One region of the Paraburkholderia sp. SIMBA_053 genome, then DNA from elsewhere that is predicted to be linked to it. Evidence: riboswitches for the same ligand, from Rfam matches in the RefSeq annotation. Region 1 holds a riboswitch; the other holds the start of a gene.

Region 1 (4,037 bases):
GAACAGAATGACGACGTCGCTCAGGTAGCTGATATCGATATCGCTCTGAACCTCGCCGATAATCCCATGCTGTCCCAGCACGAGCATCGTCATGACGCCTTGCTGGTTCAGATACCCGAGCAGTTCGTGCATCTGCAACAGCAGATAGCGCTCACCGGGCATTGCTTGCAGGTAAGCGTTGAGACTGTCGATCGCCACATATTTCACGCCTCTTTTCTCGACGGAGGTGCGAACGTCGCTCGCGAACTCGCCGGGCGAGATCTCGGCGGGATCGATCTGACGCAGCGTCAATAGTCCGTTGTCCACATAGGGCTGCAGATTCATGCCGACCGTCGCGCAACGCGCGACAAGGGTGACCAGCGTTTCGTCGAAGACATAGTAGACGCAGCGTTCGCCACGTTCGAGAGCCGCAATCAGGCACGAAACCACGGTGGTGGTTTTGCCGACACCCGAAGGGCCGATCAGGAGCGCGTTGGTGCCAGGTATCAGTCCGCCGCCCAGCAGCGCGTCGAGACCTCCAGTGCCCGTGCTCACCACATGTGTATCGAATTTGGCGTGATGCTCGGCCGCGACGAGGCGCGGATAGACATGGATGCCGCCGGTGTCGAGCGTGAAGTCGTGGTATCCCTCGCGGAACTTGATGCCGCGCATCTTGGCAATGCGCAGGCGCCGGCGATTGCCGCCGTAGTCGTGCACGACGTTGTCGAGCGCGATCACGCCGTGAGCGATGCTGTGCAATTGCACGTCGCCCGGGTCGGACGTATTGTCGTCGAGCAGCAAGACCGTGCATGCGCGCGTGGCGAAATAGCGTTTCAACGCGAGGATTTGCCGCCGGTAGCGCAGTGCGTTCTGCGACAGCAGGCGCAACTCGGACAGACTGTCGAGCACGATCCGCACAGGCTTGATCTCGTCGACCTGCTGGATGACGTTTCGCACCGTTTCGCCGAGTTCGACCTCAGCCGGATGCAGCACCGTCTGCTCGAATTGCGGATCCAGACCTTCGTCGGAGACCAGTTCCAGGATATGGAACTGGCTCAAATCCCAGCCATGGCTGTCAGCTACCGAGATGAGCTCCGAACGAGTCTCGGAGAGCGTAATGTACAGACCTGCCTGCCCTTCCTCAGCGCCCTGAAGTAAAAATTGCAACGCCAGGGTGGTTTTACCCGTTCCCGGCGCGCCCTCCACCAGGTACATGCGGTGTGGGGTGAGGCCGCCTCCCAGGATGTTATCGATTCCCTCGATTCCTGAGCAAAGGCGGGTAGGCTTGTGAGTGGCAGCGTCTTTTGACATAGCGTGGTTATAGCATCGAATAATTGGCCTGGTCCGTCAGCCGGTATCGCCAGAATGCAAGTTGCATGCCTATTGCGAAAAGACCGTGGTTGGCGCGTGTGCGCCGGCGGAGAAGCGTGATCAGCGCCGTGTTAGTTCGTGTGGGCGGCGCGGCTGTCGGTATCGGACGAATAAGCCTTGGTTGTTCCGGCAAGGTCACGACGACGTCGGCCGCCATGTCCAGTCCCGTCGTTGCGAGCGCTGCAGTTCGACGACCGCGAGCGGTGGGATTTCAATGCGCGAAAACACCGCTGGCGGTGTGCCCAACACATGGACGATCGCCGCGCGGACCAGCGGCGCATGCGTCACGGCGACCACATCGTGGACAGCGTGCGACGCGCCATCCGGCGCGACGTCTATTGCGTCGAGCCATTCGCCGATCCGCTTCACCACCTGGCTGAATGATTCGCCGCCGTGAGGAGCGGCGTCGGGGTCGTGCGTCCAGGCTGCCAGTGCGTCTGGCGCGTGCGCGGCGAGATCGTTGAGCCGTTGGCCGCGCCACTGGCCGTAGTCGACATCCGAAAGCGCGGTGTCCACCTTCGCAGCGAGGCCGAGCGCCAGGGCCGTTTCGCGCGCGCAGGCGGCGGGGCTGACGAATGCGCTTGCATTATCGGCAAACGACAGGCGCGCTCGCGCTGCTTGCGCTTCGCCGAGGCCGCGAGCGTCGAGCGGATCGTCGGCCGGAAAGCGGCCCGCGCGCATGGCCGCGGTTGGCGCATGGCTGACCAGTAACAGCCGCAGGTTCATTTTTGAGTTCCCGTCAATATGCGCTCGTGTCGCTGCGTGGTAGCTGGCGCGGAAGTTTAGCGCGTAGAATAGCCGCACTGCGAAGCGCGGAAGCCGGTGAAAGCCCGGCGCGGTCGCGCCACTGTAATCGGCATCACAAGCCGAAAGCCAGACCTGAGCTTCGCATCATTCCTCTGCAATCGACTACGGGGCGCGCTACCCCAGGAGATGTCCATCATGACTGAAGCTGTTTTCGATACCGCCGGCCAGCCCGCCATTCAGCCCACGCCGATTCCGTTGCGTGAACTGCTGCCTTGGGCCGTGTTCGGAGGATTGCTGCTGCTGCTCGCGCTGTATTTCGTCGGTGCGGAACAGGGCGCCACGTCTTTAGTGCCTGGCATGTACGTGCATGAGTTCGTGCACGACGGCCGCCATCTGCTCGGCTTTCCCTGCCACTAACGGAGCAGAACATGGTCGGTAAGTTGTTGTTGCGCGGGATGCTTGCAGGCATCGCCGCGGGGCTGCTCACGTTCGCGTTTGCGCGAGTGGCGGGCGAGCCGCAGGTCAATCAGGCGATTGCCTTCGAAGAGAAAGCCGGGGACGGAGCCGGCGCAATGCATGAGCATGAGCACGCCGGTGCGGGTGCGGGTGCGGACGCGCACGAGCACGAGCACGAGCACGAGCACGAGCACGAGCACGAGCACGAGCACGAGCACGCGCATGAGCAGGAGTTGGTCAGTCGCGATACGCAAGCCGGATTGGGATTGCTCACCGGCGTAGTGACCTACGGCGCGGCATTCGGCGGACTGTTCTCTCTGGTGTTTGCCTATGCGTACGGGCGAGTGGGGGCGATGAGCGCACGTGCGTTGTCGGCGTGGCTTGCCCTCGGCGCTTTCGTCGCACTGGTGATCGTTCCTAACATCAAGTATCCGGCGAACCCGCCAGCGGTCGGCGACCCGGAGACAATCGGAACGCGCACGGGCCTGTTTTTTCTGATGATCGCCATCTCGCTGACCGCGATGGTTTTTTCGCTGAAGGTCCGGCGCCGCGCGGCAATGAAACTTGGCGCATGGAACGGCTCGATCGTGGCCGGACTTGTGTTCATCGCCATCATTGCCGCGGTGCAGATGTCGATGCCCGTGATCGACGAAACGCCGGCCGGTTTTCCAGCGGCGCTGCTGTGGAAGTTCCGTGTGGCTGCACTCGGCATGCAGGCGATCATGTGGGCGACGATCGGGCTGCTGTTCGGCGCGATCGTTGAGCGGAGTTCGTTTATGCGTGTCGGGAATCGCACAGCGACCCGGTCGGCTTGAGGTCTTCTGGCGGCTTGCGCTGAGCGGCTGGCTGCGTGAGTCGGTTAAGGCTGTGGGTGTTGAGCGCGCGGTGGTATGACACGGGCTGGGAATTGTCGGGTGTGATTTTTTGGCCCTGTCACCGCCGCCAGTCGCGAGCACGCTCAACAACTACATGTTGACCACGCCATCGGACGACGACGCCATCGCATCATGAAAAATAACTCCTAACGTATGCCTTTGTCCCGATCTCAAACGGCTCACTCCGTGCCGCAAATTCACGCGATATACGCCACGCGTGCCTTGCACCGGCCGATGATGAACCGCGAACACCACGGCATCTCCCTTGCGCAACGGCACGACTTCCGCGCGTGACTGCATTCGCGGACGCTGCTCGGTCATCACGAATTCGCCGCCGGTGAAATCCTCGCCGGGTTCCGACAGCAGAATTGCAACCTGTAGCGGAAACACGTGCTCGCCGTAAAGATCCTGATGCAGACAGTTATAGTCGTCGGTCATGTACTGCAGCATTAGGGGTGTCGGGCGCGTCTGGCCCGCAGCGTGGCAGCGTTCGATAAACTCGGCGTGTGCGCCCGGATAGCGGATGCCAATGCCCATCACCTCGTTCCAACGATTCGCCACCGGCACGAGATGCGGATACAACTCGCGGCGCAACTGTGCGATTAACGA
Region 2 (4,037 bases), on a different contig from region 1:
ATCGCGATTGTGCTCGATGAAGCGCTGACGCTCCGCGTGCCCTTCGATGGCGATCGCCCGGCAAGTCGGATGCGCGCGCATCCACTCGATGCCGATCGAGCCGCTGCCCGCACCCACGTCCCACAACAATTCGCCGGGCGTCGGTGCGAGTCGCGCGAGCGTGATCGCTCGCACATCGCGTTTGGTGAGCTGGCCGTCGTGACGGAACGCGTCGTCGGGCAGACCGCAGGTGAGCGGCAGGCGCGGCGCGCCTTCGGTGGCGCGGCATTCGAGCGCGACCAGGTTCAGCGCGGCGACATCGCCCGGGGACCATTGATCCGCACGGCCGTCGATGCGCCGCTCGTCGTCGCCGCCAAGGTGTTCGAACACGGTCATCCGCGTTGCGCCGAAACCTCGCGCGCTCAGCAGGTCGGCAAGCGCGGCGGGTGTGCGCCCGTCCGCGCTGAGCACGAACACGCGCGCGCGGTCATGCAAATAAGCGTTCAGCGTGGGCAACGGCCGCCCAACTACCGACACCATGGCCACATCCTGCAACGGCCAGCCGAGCCGCGCCGCCGCGAGCGATAACGACGACGGCGCGGGCAACACGCGCAGTTCACTGGGCGGCAACTGTCGAGCCAGCGTCGCGCCGACGCCGAACAGCATCGGATCGCCGCTCGCCAGCACGCACACCGAACCGCCGCGCTCGGCCAGAAGCGGCGCGAGATCGAATGGGCGCGGCCACTCGGCGCGCCGCGCCGCCAGCCGCGCGGGCAACATCGACAGATGACGTTCGCCGCCGTAAATCACCGACGCCTCGAGCAACGCACGCCGTGCGGGCCGCCCCAAACCGGCGAAGCCGTCGTCGCCAATGCCCACTACCGTCAGCCACGCCGACATGCACCCTTCCTCATTTTGTATCTCAAACAATGCACTGCGCCACGCCGGTCAAAGCGTCCAGCCTCGTTGTGCTATCCGAAAAAGGGCATAATACAGCCGCCGGTGCCCTTCGGGGCCTAACAGGGAACACAGCGGGAAGATTGCCGCTGTGGCTGCCCCCGCAACTGTATGCAGCGAGTCCGCCTGCGCTTGGCGCCACTGGTTCAACCGGGAAGGCCGCAGCGGACGACGACCTGCCAGCCAGGAGACCTGCCGGCCAGACTGTTCGTGCCAGCCAACATCGGGCGGGGTGTACCGATGCCGCAGCAATGCCGTTTTGACCGCTTGCTCGGGCCGTCGCGCGACGCTAACCCGGTGTCCGTCTTGAATCCAGCTTCGCCCTCCACTCTCTTGGCCGACGCGGCATCTGCGCTGCGGCCCTCGGCGTGTCCGGGCCTGCTGCGGATCGTGGCGGCGCGCGACGGCGGCATTTGTCGGATCAAGCTGCCAGGCGGCGAATTGAGCGCGGCTCAGGCCGAGGCGGTCGCCAACGCGAGCGCGCAGCATACGGCGGGTGTGATCGAACTGACGAATCGCGCGAATCTGCAATTGCGCGGTGTTCGGGCCGGCCATGAAGCTGCGCTGGTCGCCACGCTGATCGATGCGGGGCTCGGACCGGGCGCTGCAAGCGGCTCTGAAAGAATGGGCGATAGAGCGCCGACCGATTCCGCCGAAGACGATCACGATCACGGTCACGATCGCGATCGCGATCGCGATCGAAACGCGCACGCACTCGATGCAGCCGCCGCTGACGACGTGCGCAACGTCATGATCAGCCCCACTGCCGGACGCGACCCATGCGCACTGTTCGACACCAGACCTCTGTGCACCGCCCTTCTCACGCTGCTGCAAAGTGAAGCGCGTTTCGCGGCACTATCGCCGAAATTCGCGTTATTGGTCGACGGCGGCGAGCGGCTCGCGAGAGTGGACCACCCGCATGACGTGTGGCTCGCGGCAGCACAAGATTCGGCCGGAGCGGTGCGCTTCGTGTTCGGGCTCGCGGGCTGCCCGACCGTGGATGCAAACGCGAGCGCAAACACGCACATCGGCGGGAAGTCACCATCATCAGGCAACGCTGCGAACTCGTCCGAAAGATTGCATGCGGATGCGACAGGCGCGTTGGCCTCGGTGCTGCCGTCGCAAGTTCCGGCGCTCGTGCGCGCGTTGCTGCATACGTTTCTCGATCTTGCCGCTGCCGACGCCACGCGTATGCGTCATCTGCTCGACACGCATTCGGCGGACGCGATATTGCAGCATGCGCAAACCTACGTGGATTTTCCATTGACACGCGACGCGACGCTCGGCGGCTGGCGTCGCAGCACGACCGCCGATGCCTCGCTGCGCCTCGGCGCACATGCGCAACGCGCCGCGGATACATGGCATGCCGGCGGTCAACCGCCGCTCGGCCGTATCGATGCGGCCACGCTGCACGGCCTCGCCGCGCTCGCGCAACAACATGGCGACGGCACGCTGCGCATCACGCCGTGGCAAAGCGTGCTGCTGCCCGATATCCGGACGCTCTCAGTGCCCGTTGTGCTTGCCGCGCTGAACGCGCTGGGCCTCGCATGCGATTGCGCCGAAGCCATCACACACCTGATCGCGTGCGCCGGTTCCACTGGCTGCGCGAAAGGCCTCGCGGATACCAAAGCCGACGCATTGAATCTCGCGAAGCGCCTACCCGCCAGCGTCGACGTGCATTTGAGCGGATGCCCGCGCTCATGTGCTGCCGCGCATTGCGCGCCGTTTACGCTGCTCGCTGCGGCGCCGGGCATGTACGACCTTTTTCGACGCGACCAGGGCCCCGGCTTCGGTCGATGCGTCGCGCGCCAACTGACAGTCGAACAGGCCGCCGACACGATCGCGCGCCTTGTTCGAAGCGACACATGAGTGACACCGATGCTTGATTACATTCGCGACGGTCAGGAGATCTATCGCCAGTCTTTCGCGACGATCCGCGCCGAAGCCGACCTGTCGCGCATTCCTGCCGACCTCGAAAAACTCGCGGTGCGCGTAATCCACGCGTGCGGGATGGTCGATGTGATCGACGATCTCGCGTTCTCCGAACATGCCGGCACAGCAGGCCGCACGGCGCTCGCGCAAGGCGCGCCGATTCTCTGCGACGCCGGCATGGTGGCGCAAGGCATCACGCGCGCGCGGTTGCCGGTGAACAACGACGTGATCTGCACGCTCACACATGAACGAGTGCCTGCACTCGCCCGCGAACTCGGCAATACGCGTTCCGCCGCCGCGCTCGAATTGTGGCGCCCGCATCTGGGCGGCAGCGTCGTCGTGATCGGCAATGCGCCGACTGCCCTCTTCCATCTGCTCGATATGCTCGACGCCGGTGCGCCGAAGCCCGCGCTGATTCTGGGCTTTCCGGTCGGCTTTGTCGGCGCGGCGGAATCGAAAGCGATGCTCGCAGAGAATAGCCGTGGCGTGCCGTATGTCGTCGTGCATGGCCGGCGCGGCGGCAGTGCGATGGCTGCGGCCGCTGTCAACGCGCTCGCAACGGAGATCGAATAAATGACGGCGCAACAACGTGCAGGGCGTCTATATGGACTCGGTGTCGGTCCAGGAGACCCGGAACTCATCACGCTAAAGGCATTGCGTCTGCTCAAGGCAGCGGCCGTGGTCGCCTACTTCGTCGCGAAGGGCAAGAAGGGCAACGCGTTCAGCATCATCGAGGCGCATTTGCACGACACGCAGCAGCAACTGCCGCTCGTGTATCCCGTCACGACCGAAGCGCTTGAGCCGCCTCTGTCGTATGAAGCGATCATTGCCGACTTCTACGACACTGCGGCTGACATAGTCGGGGCACATCTGGATGCGGGGCGCGACGTCGCCGTGATCTGCGAAGGCGATCCGTTCTTCTACGGCTCGTACATGTATCTGCACGACCGGCTCGCGGCGCGCTACGAGAGCGAAGTGGTGCCGGGCGTCTGCTCGATGCTAGGCGGCGCGGCCGTGCTCGGTGCGCCGCTCGTATATCGCAACCAGAGCCTGTCGGTGCTCTCGGGCGTACTGCCGGAAGACGAACTGCGCCGCCGTCTTGCGGATGCAGACGCCGCTGTCGTGATGAAACTCGGACGCAATTTCGACAAGGTGCGGCGCGTGCTCGG

Evidence for each region. Region 1 has a riboswitch for cobalamin ahead of SB753_RS26030 (CbtB domain-containing protein). Riboswitches for the same ligand answer to the same signal wherever they lie in the genome.
Region 2: linked by a shared signal. The riboswitch ahead of cobG (precorrin-3B synthase) and the one ahead of SB753_RS26030 (CbtB domain-containing protein) in region 1 are both predicted to bind cobalamin.

What each region holds. Positions count from the first base shown of each region.
Region 1 is NZ_JAWRXU010000011.1:16,159-20,195, reverse strand. It holds gene SB753_RS26040 (ATPase domain-containing protein) at 1-1,290, opposite strand, end outside; gene SB753_RS26035 (histidine phosphatase family protein) at 1,486-2,076, opposite strand; cobalamin riboswitch at 2,114-2,252, shown strand; gene SB753_RS26030 (CbtB domain-containing protein) at 2,293-2,514, shown strand; gene SB753_RS26025 (CbtA family protein) at 2,526-3,368, shown strand; gene SB753_RS26020 (2OG-Fe(II) oxygenase) at 3,519-4,037, opposite strand, start outside.
Region 2 is NZ_JAWRXU010000001.1:466,399-470,435, forward strand. It holds gene cbiE (precorrin-6y C5,15-methyltransferase (decarboxylating) subunit CbiE) at 1-879, opposite strand, end outside; cobalamin riboswitch at 963-1,151, shown strand; gene cobG (precorrin-3B synthase) at 1,234-2,805, shown strand; gene SB753_RS02165 (precorrin-8X methylmutase) at 2,815-3,441, shown strand; gene SB753_RS02170 (precorrin-2 C(20)-methyltransferase) at 3,442-4,037, shown strand, end outside.